2 regions of the Pseudonocardia oceanicola genome follow, and region 1 is predicted to be linked to the other one. Evidence: riboswitches for the same ligand, from Rfam matches in the RefSeq annotation. Region 1 holds a riboswitch; the other holds the start of a gene.
What was found. A riboswitch is a leader RNA that binds a small molecule or an ion and turns the genes downstream of it on or off. The one in region 1 is predicted to bind S-adenosylmethionine.
Positions count from the first base shown of each region.

Region 1 (7,736 bases):
CGTCGAGGGGCTGCTCCTGCCCGCCCAGCGCGCCGACCTCACCCTCGCGGTCCTGCGGGTCCGCGGGGCACCCGTGGCGGCGACCCCGCCGCCATGGTGGCAGACCGCGGCCGGCACGCTCCGGGACGGGCTGCGGCGGGCGGCAGCGGTCCTGCCGGAGGACTCCGCGGGCCTGCTGCCCGGGCTCGCGGTCGGCGACACCCGCGCGCAGACCACGGAGGTCGAGGAGGACTTCCGCGCCGCCGGCCTCACGCACCTCACGGCGGTCTCCGGCGCGAACCTCGCGATCGTCGGTGGTGCCGTGCTCGGGCTGCTCCGGCTGTTGCGGGCGGATCCGCGCCTCGCCGCGGCGCTGGCCGGGGCCGCCGTCCTCGCCTTCGTCGTGCTCGCACGGCCGTCACCCAGTGTCGTACGTGCCGCCGTGATGGGCGGCATCGTGCTGCTCGCGCTCGCCCTCGGGCGCGGCCGGTCCGCGGTCCCGGCCCTGGCGGCGGCGGTGCTCGTGCTGTTGGTGATCGACCCGGCGCTCGCGGTCGACGTCGGCTTCGCCCTGTCCGTCCTCGCGACGGCCGCGCTCGTCCTGGTCGCCCCCGGCTGGGCCGCCGCACTACAGAGGCGCGGTGTCCCCCAGGGCGTCGCGGAGATGCTCGCGGTCCCGGCGGCCGCGTGTGTCGCCACGGCTCCGCTGATCGCCGGTCTGAGCGGCCAGCTCAGCGTCGTCACCGTGCTGGCGAACCTGCTGGTGGTGCCGGCGGTCGCCCCGGCGACGGTCCTGGGGGTGCTCGCCGCCGTGGTCTCACCGCTGGCGCCCGGGGCGGCCACCGCGTGCGCGTGGCTCGCCGGGCCGGCGGTCGCGTGGCTCGTGCTGGTGGCCGACCGCGCCGCGGCCATCCCCGGAGCGGTGCTGCCCTGGCCCGAAGGCGTGGGGGGCGCGCTCCTGCTGGCCGGTGCGCTCCTGGTGCTGGTCGTGCTCCTCCGGTTCCGCCGCTCCCGCCTGTTCGTCCTCGCGGTCGTGATCGGTCTGGCGCTGGTCCTGGTGCCCACCCGCGTGATCCGCCCCGGCTGGCCGCCCCCGGACTGGGTCGTGGTCGCCTGCGACGTCGGCCAGGGCGACGCGCTCGTCCTCGCCACGGGCGTTCCCGGCCAGGCGGTCCTCGTCGACGTCGGTCCCGACGACGGCCCCACGGACGCCTGTCTGCGCCGCCTCGGCGTCGACGCGCTGGCGCTCGTGGTGGTCACGCACCTGCACGCCGACCACATGGGCGGTCTCGCGGGCGCGCTGCGCGGTCGGGCGGCCGGCGGGGTCGCACTGGGGCCGGCGCACGAGCCGGCCGGGGCCCTGCGGCGGATCGCGCAGCAGGCCGCGGAGGCCGGCGCGCCGGTGCTCGAGCTGACCGCGGGCCGGCGCCTCGCCTGGCCCGCGCTCACGCTCGACGTCCTGGCCCCGGAGCGCGCTCCCGAGTACGTCGACGGCGAGGACGGCACCGCCGTGAACAACACGTCCGTGGTGCTCCGCGCGACCACACCGGCCGGGCGCATCCTGCTGACCGGCGACGTGGAGCTCGACGCCCAGGCCGACCTCCTGCACAGCGGCGCGGACCTGCGGGCGGAGGTGCTCAAGGTGCCCCACCACGGCTCCCGCTCGACCAGCCCGGACTTCCTGCGGGCCGTCGCGCCGCGGGTCGCCCTCGTCAGCGTGGGTGCGGGCAACTCCTATCGGCACCCGAACCCGGGCCTGCTGGATCTCCTGACGGCGTCGGGGGCGGTCGTGCGGCGCACGGACCAGTCCGGCGACGTGGCCTTCACGCGCGACGACGAACTGGTCGCCCGCGGGGACCCGCTCCCGGCCCCGCGGCGCTCCCGCGGGGGCCGTCGCACCCGCCGCCGGACCGTCGGGACGACGACGGGCCCGGAGGAACGCGTCCTCCGGGCCCGGTCGTGGTCCTGGCGTGTCGGGTCAGTGGCCCTCGAGCGCCTCGCGGACGGCCGTGCTGGTCGACGGCACGGTCGCGGTCGGGCGGGCGTGGGCGGACACGGCGTCGAGCGTCTTGAGCCCGTCGCCGGTGATCAGCAGGACGGTCTCGGCGTCCGGGTCGATCGCGCCGGCCTCGATCAGCTTCTTCGCCGTCGCGACGGTGACGCCGCCCGCGGTCTCGGCGAACACGCCCTCGGTGCGGGCGAGCAGCCGGATGCCCTCGACGACCTCCTCGTCGGTCACGTGGCCGACGGCGCCGCCGGTGCGGCGCACGGAGTCGAGGACGTACGGGCCGTCGGCGGGATTGCCGATCGCCAGCGAGCGCGCGATGGTGTCCGGCCGGACGGGCTGGATGACGTCGTGGCCCTGCTCGAAGGCCGCGGCGACGGGCGAGCAGCCGGTGGCCTGGGCGCCGAAGATCGTGTAGGGCTTCTCGTCGACCAGGCCGAGCTTCACGAACTCGCCGAAGCCCTTGTCGACCTTGGTCAGCTGCGAGCCGGAGGCGACCGGGACGACGATCTGGTCGGGCAGGCGCCAGCCGAGCTGCTCGGCGACCTCGTAGCCCAGGGTCTTCGAGCCCTCGGCGTAGTACGGGCGGACGTTCACGTTCACGAACGCCCACTCCTCGTGCTCGGCGGCGAGCTCGGTGGCCAGGCGGTTCACGTCGTCGTAGTTGCCGTCGACGGCGAGCAGGGTGCCGCCGTAGACCGCCGTGGTGGTGATCTTCGCCTGCTCCAGGGAGGAGGGGACCAGCACGACCGAGTCCCACCCGGCGCGGGCGGCCGCCGCGGCGACGGCGTTGGCCAGGTTGCCGGTGGAGGGGCAGCAGAGGACGGAGAAACCCAGCTCGCGCGCGGCGGCGAGGGCGACGGCCACGACCCGGTCCTTGAAGGAGTGGGTGGGGTTGCCGGTGTCGTCCTTCACCCAGAGCTTGCGGAGCCCGAGTTCGGCGGCGAGCCGGTCCGCCTGGATCAGGCGGGTGAAGCCGGGCTCGGTGTTCGGGAAGGACCGGACGTTCGACGGGACGGGGAGGAGGTCCTTGTAGCGCCAGATCGACGTGGGGCCGGACTCGATCGACTCCCGCGTGACCTGCGGGAAGTCGTACGCGATCTCGAGCGGACCGAAACACTGCGGACAGGCGAACTCCGCGGCGAGCGGCGTCTGGTGGCCGCACTCGCGACAGGACAGCGCGCGGGCGGAGCCGAGGTCGAGGGTGGTGCTGGCAGGCGTGTCTGCAGTGAGAGTCATCAGATCTCCTCATCTGTCCCGCTGGCGCGGGCCGGAATTGGCACCTGGTCCGTCGACGTGCCCGCACCGGATCGGTGCGCACGCGGATCGTCGTTCGACGCCGGTTGCCGGGGCTTCGCCGGGCCGTTCCCTCTGCCCCTCTGGATGAGCCATATGCGGTTGTGCCGAGCGGGCCCCGTACGGGGAGCGAGCGCGGCGGCCGGATCGATCCGGATGACGTGCACGTTACGGCACCGGGCTCGCACCGTGCCACCAGGCGCCACGATGTGGGAGGCGTGTCACGGATCGTCGGTGCCGTGCGCGACGATGACGGGCGGGCCCGGGCCGACGGGTCCCGGTGCCGCACCGCGGGACGCGTGCGAGAGGAGCTCCGCCCATGCCGGCCACGAAGCCGCCCGGCCCCGTGCAGCTCGTCGTGGGCGAGGAGGAGCTGCTGCTCGAGCGGGCCGTCAGCGAGATCCTCCGGACCGCCCGGGCGGTGGATCCCGAGACGGACATCCGCCGGTTCCGGCCCGCCGAGCTGAGCCCGGGGGAGCTGGTCGGGCACCTGAGCCCCTCGTTGTTCGCGGAGGGCCGGGTCGTGGTGATCCAGGGGGCGCACGAGGCGGGCAAGGACCTCGCGGCGGCCGTCCTGGCGTACGCCGCCGAGCCGGCCGACGGGATCGTGCTCGTCGCGGTGCACGCGGGCGGCGCCCGCGGGAAACAGCTGGCCGACGACCTGCGCAAGGCCGGCGCGGTCGTCACCAGGTGCGACCGGCTCACCCGGGCCGACGAGCGGGCCGACTTCGTGCGCACCGAGGTGCGCCGGGCCGGCGGCACCATCACCGCCGAGGCCGTGGGCGTGCTTCTCGAGGCGGTCGGCTCGGACCTGCGGGAGTTGGCGTCGGCCGCGAACCAGCTGGTCTCCGACACGGGTGGGCAGGTCGACGGCCGCGCCGTACGCCGGTACCACCGCGGACGGGCGGAGTCGTCGGGGTTCGCGGTGGCGGACAAGGCGGTGGCCGGGGAGCGAGCGGGAGCGCTGGAGGCGTTGCGCTGGGCGCTCGTGCTCGGCGTCGCCCCGGTCCTGGTGGCCGACGCGCTGGCCGACGCCGTGCGCACCCTCGCCAAGGTCGGTGCGGCCGGCCGGGGCGACCCCAACCGCCTGGCGGGCAGCCTCGGCATGCCACCCTGGAAGATCCGTAAGGCGCAGGGGCAGGTGCGCGCCTGGCGGCCGGCCGGTATCGCGACCGCGATGGCGGCGGCGGCGCAGGTCAACGCGGACGTGAAGGGCGCGGCCGCCGACCCCGCCTACGCCCTGGAGCGCGCGGTCCTCGCGGTCGTCGACGCGCGCGGCACCGGCTGACCCCGCCGCCGGCGCGGCCAGCACCTCCCGGCCGACCCTCATGGCGCCATGACGCGCTGGGGCGCGGCTTGAAGGTGCGTTATGGAGCCATAATGCGCTCGGCGGGGCCTGGGAAGTGTGTTGTGGAGCCATAACGCGCTCAGGCCGGGGCTCGAAGGTGCGTTATGGAACCATAAGGCGCTCGGGCTGGGCTCGGACGTGCGTGATCAGGCCTTGATGCACCACTGTCCCAGGGCTCCTGCGCCAGTCGGGCCGCCGTGACGCACGTGGTGCACGGCGGCCGTACTGCTGAGAACGCGTCGACGGCGCTGCCTCACGGGAAAAGGCAGCGCCGTCGACGGGATGCTCGACCGGGGAGCCCGGGAGCCTGCGCGGGCGCGGATCGCGCCCGCGGATCACGCGCCGATCTTGGCGACGCGCTTGGCGATGGCCGCCTTGCGGTTGGCGGCCTGGTTCTTGTGGATCACGCCCTTGCCCGCGGCCTTGTCGAGGGCGCGAGCGGCTGCGCGCTGCAGCTCGACGGCCTTCTCGGTCTCGCCGGCCTCGGCGGCCTCGCGGAACTTGCGGATCGCGGTCTTGACCGACGACTTGACCGACTTGTTGCGCTGACGGCGCTTCTCGTTGGTCTTGACCCGCTTGATCTGGGACTTGATGTTCGCCACGCTGGTGTGCCTCGAGTCTTCCTGGTGCTGGTACGTATCGGGGGGCTCAGGCGACCCCGACCGGTTCTCCACCGATGCGAGCGAGCACGCCGAGCACTCGGTCGTCCATGCTACAACCCGGGCCGGACGACGCCTGCACGGGCCCGTGCTCGGCTCTCGTGGTCGACGTCGCGAGCTCCGTCTGCGCGGGCCACGATCCACTCTCGCACGCCCGGGGCACGACGCCGGCCGGACGCGCCGCGCGGCGGGAGGATGGCGCCGCACCGCCTCGCTGACCACCGCGACCAGCCGGTCGGTCCAGGTGTCGCGGTGACGGTGCGCCGGCCCTCCGTGTCCACCAGCAGCGGCTGTGTCGACGAACCGGGGGCCCGGACTCGACGAGCCCCCGAACCGGCGGGCGCGCCGCAGCCCGGCGCGCCCGACGACGCTCCGTAACGCGGACGTAGCACGGCTGAAGTTGGCCCGGCCCAGGGGGAACGGTCAAGATGACCCCCGTGAGCCGAGCAGTGGACCGGAGACCAGTACGGATGGGCGAACGACCCGCACAGGACGACGAGACCGCTGCCACGGACGGGTCCGGCTCGAACGGGACGGGCCGGGCCGGGGGTTCCGCCCTGTTCGACGGCTACCTCGAGCCCGACCGGCCGAACCCGGACGCGTTCGACGAGATGTTCAACGCCGACGGCAGCGTCCGTGCGCCGTACCGGCACCTGCACGACGCGATCGCCCCCACCGCCGCCGCCGACCTGGCCGCGCGTTCGGAGGCGCTCGACCGGGCATACATGGACCAGGGCATCACGTTCAGCCTGTCCGGCAAGGAGCGCCCGTTCCCGCTGGACATCGTGCCGCGGGTGATCAGCGCGAGCGAGTGGAGCCGGCTCCAGCGCGGGATCGTGCAGCGGGTGAAGGCCCTCGAGGCGTTCCTCGCCGACGTCTACAACGACGCCCAGATCGTGCGCGACGGCGTGCTCCCGCGCCGGCTGATCACCAGCTGCGAGCACTTCAAGCGGGCGGCCCACCTGCTCAACCCGCCCAACGGCGTGCGTATCCACGTCGCGGGCATCGACCTGGTCCGCGACCAGGAGGGCACGTTCCGGGTGCTGGAGGACAACCTGCGCAACCCCTCCGGCGTGTCCTACGTGATGGAGAACCGCCGCACGATGGCGCGGGTCTTCCCCGACCTGTTCACCCGCCAGCGGGTGCGCGCGGTCGGCGACTACTCGACCCACCTCCTGTTCGCCCTGCGCGCGGCCGCGGCACCCAACGTCGCGGACCCGACCGTCGTCGTGCTGACCCCGGGCGTCTACAACTCCGCCTACTTCGAGCACTCGCTGCTGGCCCGGCAGATGGGTGTCGAGCTCGTCGAGGGCCGGGACCTGTTCTGCCGCGACAACGTGGTCTACATGCGCACGACCGAGGGCGAGCAGCAGGTCGACGTCGTCTACCGGCGCATCGACGACGACTTCCTGGACCCGTTGCAGTTCACGCCGACGAGCGTGCTGGGCGTCGCGGGGATCATGAACGCCGCTCGCGCGGGCAACGTCGTGATCGCCAACGCCGTCGGCAACGGGGTGGGCGACGACAAGCTCGTCTACACCTACGTCCCGCAGATGATCAAGTACTACCTCGACGAGAAGCCGGTCATCCCGAACGTCAGCACCTTCCGCTGCTGGCTGGACGAGGAGCGCGGGCACGTCCTCGACACGCTCGACGAGCTGGTGCTCAAGCCGGTCGAGGGCTCCGGCGGCTACGGGATCCTGTTCGGGCCGAACGCGACCGCCGAGGAGCTGAAGACGGCGCGCAAGGCGATCGTGGACGATCCGCGTGGCTGGATCGCCCAGCCCGTCGTCCAGCTGTCGACCGTGCCCACGAAGGTGGAGGACCGGCTCGTGCCGCGGCACGTCGACCTGCGACCGTTCGCGGTCAACGACGGCGAGGACGTCTTCGTGCTGCCCGGCGGCCTGACCCGGGTGGCCCTGCCCAAGGGCAGCCTCGTGGTGAACTCCAGCCAGGGCGGCGGCTCGAAGGACACCTGGGTGCTCGCGGCGAGCCGCTCGAGCGAGGCCGAGCGGGAGCTGGGCGAGCGGGGGATCGCGGCGAAGGCCCCCGCCCGCGGCCCGGCCGCCGAGCAGGGCCCGGAGCTCACCCTCGGCCAACAGCAACAGCAACAGCAGCAGCAACAACAGGGCCGCCAGGTCCAGGAGCTCGGCGGAATGCGCCAGGAGCAGGTGCTGCGTCGGGCGGAGGTGCTGGGCTGATGCTCGCCCGCAACGCCGAGTCCCTCTACTGGATCGGCCGCTACGTCGAGCGCGCCGACGACACCGCCCGCATCCTCGACGTCTCCGTCCACCAGCTGCTCGAGGACGCCACCATCGACGTCGACGTGGCCGCCCGCCGGCTGCTGGGCGTGATGGGCGTCGACCCCGGCACGGACGAGCCGCTCGACGCCTTCTCGCTGACCGAGGTGCTCGGCTACTCCGCCGACACCCCCGGCTCGATCGTCTCC
Region 1 is NZ_JBJZON010000015.1:103,346-111,081, forward strand. It holds partial or broken gene ACL02T_RS20985 (ComEC/Rec2 family competence protein) at 1-1,621, shown strand, start outside; gene thrC (threonine synthase) at 1,958-3,223, opposite strand; SAM riboswitch class I at 3,230-3,374, opposite strand; gene holA (DNA polymerase III subunit delta) at 3,600-4,568, shown strand; gene rpsT (30S ribosomal protein S20) at 4,964-5,230, opposite strand; gene ACL02T_RS21005 (circularly permuted type 2 ATP-grasp protein) at 5,758-7,488, shown strand; gene ACL02T_RS21010 (alpha-E domain-containing protein) at 7,488-7,736, shown strand, end outside.

Region 2 (7,736 bases), on a different contig from region 1:
CGAACGCGCTGACGCGGGCCGAGCTCGGCTGGGAGCCGACCCACCCGGGTCTCCTCGATGACCTGGGGGAGGGGCACTACTTCCGCAGCGCGACCGCCGCCTGACCGCCCGGCCGTCACTGTGCGCGGTGGGTGGTGCGCCGGCACCACCGACCGCGCACGGGCGGCGGAGCCCGTCAGTCCTCGGCGGGCACCTCCAGCAGCAGCGCATGCCCTTGGTGCGGCTCGAGCTCCACCACGAAGGCCTGCAGGTCGTCGACCACCGCGCACTCCTTGTCGGTGAACATGTCGGTGACCCGGCTACCCGGGACGAGGTGCTCGGAGCGGACGGTGCCGACGACGGGTTCGGCGGCGAAGTTCAGCACCGTGACGTGCATCCGGCGGTCGCCGTCCTCGCCCGGGTCGAGCTCGTGGACCATGACGAGCATGCCGCGGTGGGAGACGTCCGGGATGTCTACCTGCCGCGCCACGGCGATCCCGTAGCGCGACCGGACGGCCAGGATCGCCTGCAGCTGCCGGGCGAAGCTGCGCTCGTCCTCCAGCTGGGCGGGCAGGGGACCGTAGAGCGAGCGGCCCCGAGGCATTCCCGACGCGGACCTGACCGCGTGCGGGGCGACGCCCATGAGGTCGTGCGCGGCGCGGTGGACCCAGCGGGTGTCGCCCTCGCCGATCAGCTCGGCGACGTCGTCGGCCGGCAGGGTGAGCATGCCGGTGAGATCCCAGCCGGACAGCGCGAACACGCCGGGCTGCAGGGCGTTGAACATCGCCAGCAGCAGGTGGACCCGCATGATCTCCGGGACGTCGTCGTCCGTGATGGTGTCGAGTGAGGACAGCCCGAGCGTCGCCGCGATGACGGTGGCCGTCGTGCAGGCGATCCCGTTGGTGGTGAACACCTGGTTGTAGGGCGCCCGCTCGCCCGTCAGCCCCTCGGTGAGGTCCGCGCGGACCCGCTCGGCCAGCTGCTCGCCGGTGAGCTCCTCCCCGGCGAAGGGGAACGGGTCGTCGCGGTGCCCGGTGGCCCAGTGGACGAGCTCGTAGGTCAGCTCGTCGTGGTTCTGCAGGGCGTGCACCAGCCCGGCGGGCTCGACGCCCAGTTCCAGCGAGGTCCGCAGGGTCAGCCGCAGGAACTCGGTGTCGCCGGTGACCAGGGCGTGGTGGTACGCGGGGCGGTTCACGAAGTCGTAGGACAGGTCCGGGCCGGCCTCGGAGGTGGCGCGGATGTCGTCGATCGTGAGGTTGAGCTCCTGGAAGGTGAACCCGCCGAGCTTGCGCACCATGCTCGCGATCAGGTGGTTGGCCGCGGAGGAGAGCGGGTGGCCCTCGGACCAGGCCGGCATCCCCTCGGCGCTCTTCTCGACGCCGAGGAAGCCGTTCGCGTCGAGCCGGAGCGCACCGGAGCCCAGGTCGGCCAGCGAGTGCACGGCGTCGCCGATCACCAGCCGCATCCCGGCGAAGGAGGGGTCGAGCCAGTTGATCGAGGGCTGCCCGTCCTTGAAGTAGTGCAGGTACACCCATCGCCGGGCGACGCCGTCGACGCCCACGACCGGCTTGGTCGCGCTCCAGTTCGTCTCCTTGACACCCGGCGCGTAGAAGATGACGCGCTGCAGCCGGCCGATGATGTACCCGGCCTTCTCCAGCGCCTCCTCCGTGGCGACGTCGAGGTTCACCGAGTCCCGGCCGGCCGGCACGTCGGGCAGGAGGTTCCAGTCCTCCTCCTCGATCTCCACCATGTGGTAGATGCCGGGGTAGTCGGCGTACTTCAGCTCGGCGAGCCGGAAGTCCGCGCCCTTGCCCGTGTGGCCGGGCACGATGTCGTCGATGATCGTGCCGCCGGACCAGGTGGCCATGCCGCACATCGCGCGGAACTCGGCCTCGGTGCCGAAGGCGGGGTCGATCTCGGTGCCGATCCGGTCGAAGTGCCCGTCGACGCTGGACGTGTACTGCCAGCCGGCGATGCCGCCGGCCCGCTTGACCGGTCCGGTGTGGATCGCCTCGATGCCGATGGTGCAGAAGGCGTTCCAGAGCTCCTCCTCGCCCAGCGCGGCGAGGAAGGACTGGCCGGGGCGGGTGATCAGCGAGATCGGGTAGGCCGTGAACCACACCGACGCCGACTCCACGGCCTGGCGCGGGCCGGGATCGGCGAACGGGTTCTGCCACATCGTGCCCTGGCCGGAGAACTGCCGGCCGATCTCGTTGGCGTCGGCCAACATGGACTGGCTGAGCAGCCACGACACGTACGCCGGGTTCTCCCCGGTCGCCGCGCCGTCCTTCGCCACCGACCGCCGGAGGACGGGCGACTTGGCCCGGGCGCGGTGGCGCAGCGTGCGGGGCCGCGCGGGATGCAGGTGCTCCGCGTAGGTGATCTCGCTGGGCTCATGGGGCTGCTGCTCCGAGCTGTCCCCGGTCTCCTCGGTCTGCGCCTCGGACAGCGCTGCGTCGTCTGCCATCTACTCTCCGTGCTCGCCGCGACCCGGTCGTCGCCCGGGGTGGGTGTACCACCCACGCCTGCGGGGAAACGACGGTGACGCGCCGACGATGCGCCCGTCCACCCGTCCGTAGGGGCCGAGCGGTGTGCCGCACCGCTCGGCCCGACGCCTCGGTGCCCCCAGACCGCTCAGTGCCCGCAGACCGCTCAGTGCCCGCAGACCGCTCCACCCGGTCCGGCGTCGGTGCCCAGCCGCAGCGGGTCGAGGTCGCGGGGGTCCGGGACGGGCGTCCACCGGCCGTCGACCTCGCGGTAGTCCCACCGCGGGCCGGAGGCCGCGATCGCGCGGACGGCCCCGACGAGCCGGTCGACGTCGGACCCGGTGGTGTTCAGGCCCAGGCTGACCCGGACGGCGTCGGCCCCGCCCGCGAGGCGGGCGAGCAGGGGGTGGGCGCAGAACCGCCCGTCGCGCACCCCGATCCCGTGCTCGGCGGACAGCGCGGCCGCGACGAGACCGGCCGGGATGTCGGCGACCGTGAAGGAGACGACCGCGACCCGGTCCGGTGCGTCGGCCCAGATCCGGAGCGGGCGGACGGTGCCGGACAGCCCACCGAGCAGCCGCGCGAGGAGGGCGCGCTCGTGGGCCGGGACGATCTCGTCGATCACCGGATCGAGCACGCGGCAGGCGGCGGCGATCGCGGCGGCGCCGAGGACGTTCGGCGTGCCGGCCTCGTGCCGGTGCGGTGCCGGGGCCCAGCTCACCTCCGCGGTGCGGTCCTCCACACCGACCGAGCGGACCGCGCCGCCGCCGGCGAGGTACGGGGCGGCGACGTCGAGCCAGTCCCGCCGCCCGACCAGCGCGCCGGCGCCGTAGGGGGCGTAGAGCTTGTGCCCGGACAGCACGACGTAGTCCACACCGGACACCGCGAGGTCGACGCGGCGGTGCGGGGCGAGCTGCGCGGCGTCGAGCACCACGCGGGTACCCGCGGCGTGCGCGATCGCGCAGATCTCGTCGATCGGCAGGATCTCGCCGGTGACGTTGGAGGCGCCGGTGATCGCCAGCAGTGCGGTCCGCTCGGCGGTCAGCGCGTCCCGCAGGAGGTCGAGCGTCTCGCCGACGGTGTCCGGGGCCCGCAGCACGCGGTGGTCGGTGCCGCGCCAGGCGAGCAGCGTGGCGTGGTGCTCGACGTCGAGGCAGAGCGTCGCGCCCGGGACCGCGCCGGCGAGCAGGTTGAGCGCGTCCGTGGTGTTGCGGGTGAACACGACGACGTCGTCCGGGCGGGCCCCGACGAAGCGGGCCACGGTGTGCCGGGCGCCCTCGAGGACCGAGGTGCAGACCTGCGAGGCGTAGCCGGCGCCGCGGTGCACGCTCGAGTAGTAGGGCAGCAGCTCGGTCACGTGGTCCGCGACCGCGCGCAGGGCGGGGGCACTGGCGGCGAGGTCGAGGTTGACACAGGGCACGGTGCGGCCGTCGACCAGCGGGACCGGCAGCCCGGTGCCGACGAGCGCCGGCAGCGGCGTCGGGTCGGGGGCGCCGGTGCGCCGCGATGCGCCGGCGGTGCGCAGCGGCGCGGTGGTGACGGCGGTACGGACGTCGGACATGGTCGATCCTCCCGGATCGCTCAGGACCCGGTGCGGCACGACGTGCCGGACGTGAGGGTCCGCGCTTGCCGGCCGCGGGTCCGCGGCGGCCCGGTCGTCACCCGGAGCACCCCGCCGCGGAGGAGGGTTGCCGGCCAGCGAGCCGGGGCTTGGCGCTGGCGCTCTTGACCTGGCGACGACGGTAGGTCGCGCGCCGTGGCGCGGTCAAGTGCGAGCCGAGCCCGGCATCGGCATCCGGGGCGTGCTCGCGTGGGGTGGGGCTGCGGCTGCGTCCGTGCCGGGCGGCCTTCTGCGCCGCCGGTTCCTGGCGGCTCCTCGCTGGTCGGGCACACCACTCCGAAGCCCGCCGACTCCGTCCGCCGACCGCCGGGGCCATCCGGCGGCCGTCGAGACCCGGCCGCCCGCTCGTCGGTCCACCGAAGCCGTTCGCGGACCGGGCGGGGTGAGGAACCTCCCGGGAGCTTCCCGCCGCGACGTCCGCGGAGACAGGCTGTGATCATGCTGTTCATCGGGCCGGCGGCCGACGAGTCGACGGACGAGCACGAGGGGTTCGTGGCCGGTCTGGACGCCGCGGGGCGGGCCACCGACATCTGGACCGACATCCGGTCGGAGGCCCGGGACGGCCGCTCGGGATACGTCGCGGTGCTCGCGCGGTGCGAGTGCGGGTGGTCGGGCCTGCCGCGTCCGGCTGATGCGGCGGGACACCGGGCCGCCGAGCGGGAGTGGATCGACGGGCACTTCACCGCCGTCGTCGGGGCGGGGCCGTGGCCCGACGAGATGTTCCTGCGGTCCCCGGTCCGCGTGACCTCCGCCGTGACGTGAGCCGGAGTGCGTTGACGCGCCTCGCGGCGGCCGGGCACGATCATGCCGACGAGACCTATTCGATCGTTCGTTCAGTGAGGCGCTCGCGGCGGCCGGATGAGCCGGGCGGGCGGGCCGTCGCGGGCGGGCGGGGAGCGGAGCAAGGATGCGGACGCGGTTCACGGAGCTGTTCGAGGTCGAGCACCCCATCGCGCAGGGCGGCATGCAGTGGGTGGGACGGGCGCCGCTCGTCGCGGCGGTGGCGAACGCGGGTGGCCTGGGCTTCATCACGGCCCTCACCCAGCCCACCCCGGAGGACCTGCGGGCGGAGATCCGGCGCTGCCGGGAGCTGACCGACGAGAAGTTCGGCGTCAACCTCACCATCCTGCCCGCGATCACCCCGCCGCCCTACGCGGAGTACCGCCAGGTGATCATCGAGGAGGGCGTGCCCTTCGTCGAGACCGCCGGGGCGAACCCGATCGAGCACCTCGAGCACTTCCACTCCGCCGGGATCAAGGTGATCCACAAGTGCACCTCCGTCCGGCACGGTCTCAAGGCGCAGGAGCTCGGCGTGGACGCCCTGTCGATCGACGGCTTCGAGTGCGCCGGGCACCCCGGTGAGGACGACGTCCCCGGGCTGATCCTGCTCCCCGCCGCCGCCGACGCGGTGGAGATCCCGTTCATCGCATCCGGCGGCTTCGGTGACGGGCGCGGGCTCGCCGCAGCGCTCGCGCTGGGTGCCGACGGCATCAACATGGGCACCCGGTTCATGGCGACCGTCGAGTCGGGCATCCACCAGAACGTCAAGGACAGGCTGGTCGAGGCGGGGGAGCGCGACACCCGGCTGATCTTCCGCCAGCTCCGCAACACCGCGCGGGTGGCCGACAACGCCGTGTCCCGCGAGGTCGTGGAGAAGCTCGCCGCCGGCGCCCGGTTCGAGGACGTGAAGGACCTGGTGGCGGGCACGCGGGGCGCCATGGTCTACGAGACCGGCGACCTCGACCACGGCATCTGGTCGGCGGGCATGGTGCAGGCGCTCATCCACGACGTCCCGACCTGCGAGGAGCTGATCAGCCGCATCGTCCGGGACGCCGAGGAGATCATCACCGGCCGCCTGTCCGGCATGGTCGGAGCACCGGCCGCGGTCTGACCCACCTCCGCGAGTCGGGAGTGCCCGCAGCACGAGTCGGGAGTGCCCGCAGCGCGAGTCGGGCCGTGGGCTTCGGTGAGTCGGGAGTGCCCGCAGCGCGAGTCGGGCCGTGGGCTTCGGTGAGTCGGGCTGTGGGCTTCGGTGAGTCGGGCTGTTCGGTGAGGCGGGCCGTGGGCTCGCGCGGGTCGGCAGCTGGCCGGGCGGTCGGGGCCGGGAGAGACTGGGAGGCGTGCCTCCCGACCCCGACCCCGACCCCGACCCGGACCCCGATGCTCCCGGGAAGAGCACCCCCGACGAGAGCACCCCCGACGAGAGCACCCCCGGCGAGGGCACCCCCGGCGAGTGCACCCCCGACGAGAGCACCACCGACGAGAGCACCACCGACGAGAGCACCACCGACGGGAGCACTCTCGGCGAGAGCACTGCGGGCGACCGGATCGCCGCGGCGCGCGAGTCCGCCGTCGCTCGGCAGGCGGCGCTCGAGGTGCAGGTGGCGGCGCTCGCCGAGCAACAGGCACTGACCACGCACGACGACGAGCACGACCCCGAGGGCGTCACCATCGGCTTCGAGCGCGCCCAGCTCCTCGGCCTGCTCGCCGGGGCCCGGGGCGAGATCGCGGCCCTGGACCGCGCCGCCGACCGGCTCGGTCGCGGGACCTACGGGCTGTGCACCCGGTGCGGTGCCGCCCTCCCCGACGTCCGCCTGGAGGCCCTGCCCGCCGCCGAGACCTGCCTCGCCTGCGCAGACCGGCCGCGTCGCCGCTGATGCCGGCCCCCGATCCGCGCAACATGCCGGCCGACCCTCGGCGACCCGTCGGGCCGGCCCACCTCAGGCGACCGCGCGGCGAGCCAGCCTGACCCTCGGCGTGCTGTCCGGCACGGGAGCCGTGATGGCGCCCGGCGCGCCGCCGAGGCACTCGAGTTCGCCACGGTCGACGAGGTAGCGCACGTGCGAGGCGGTCTCGGCCAGCGCGCCGATCCGCATCGGGCCGACCTCCTCCCACGGCCGCGACCAGGTCAGCCGGGCCGCGATCTCCCACATCGTCGGCTCGCCGGCCTCCCGCACGATCCCGAGCAGTTCGCGGCAGCGCTCGGCGTGGTGCGCCTGCAGCGCGCGCGATCGTGCGGCGAGGCCCCGGAACCGGTACTCGTGCGCGGGCAGCGCGGTGAGGCCGCCGTGCTCGGAGTCCGTGCCGGCGACACGCTCGAGCGAGTCCAGGAAGGTGGCGAGGGCCGGGTCGTCGGAGCCGGGGGTCAGGCCGATGTTGGGGGTGATCCGCGGCAGGACGTGGTCGCCGGTCAGCAGCACCCCGGCGTCGGCCTCGAGCAGGCAGATGTGCCCCGGCGTGTGTCCCGGTGTCCACAGTGTGCGAACCGTGCGACCCTTCAGGGGGAGGGCGTCGCCGTCCTCCAGCAGGACGTCCGGCTCGGCCATCTCGCCCCCCGGCCCGCCGCTGCGGGGCCCGGTCAGCTCACCGACCTCGGCGTCGGGCGCACCGCACCCGCAGAGCCATCCGGCCATGGCGTCGCGTCGGTCCTCGGCGCTGCCGCTCCACCGCTGCGGAAGGGTGGCCGCCTCGGCCGGGTGCATCGCGACCCAGGCGCCGCTGCGCTCGGCCAGGCGAGCCGAGAGGCCGTGGTGGTCCGGGTGGACGTGCGTCGCCACGATCCCGACGACGTCGTCGAAGGTCGCCCCCGATGCGGCGAGCCCGGCGACCAGGGCCGACCAGGTGTCCTCGGTGTCCCAGCCGGGATCGAC
Region 2 is NZ_JBJZON010000001.1:399,056-406,791, forward strand. It holds gene ACL02T_RS01845 (SDR family oxidoreductase) at 1-104, shown strand, start outside; gene treS (maltose alpha-D-glucosyltransferase) at 176-2,446, opposite strand; gene ACL02T_RS01855 (aminotransferase class V-fold PLP-dependent enzyme) at 2,632-4,026, opposite strand; SAM riboswitch class IV at 4,083-4,196, opposite strand; gene ACL02T_RS01860 (hypothetical protein) at 4,525-4,848, shown strand; gene ACL02T_RS01865 (NAD(P)H-dependent flavin oxidoreductase) at 4,994-5,977, shown strand; gene ACL02T_RS01870 (TraR/DksA family transcriptional regulator) at 6,207-6,743, shown strand; gene ACL02T_RS01875 (MBL fold metallo-hydrolase) at 6,807-7,736, opposite strand, start outside.
Region 2: another riboswitch for S-adenosylmethionine. It lies ahead of ACL02T_RS01855 (aminotransferase class V-fold PLP-dependent enzyme); the one in region 1 lies ahead of thrC (threonine synthase).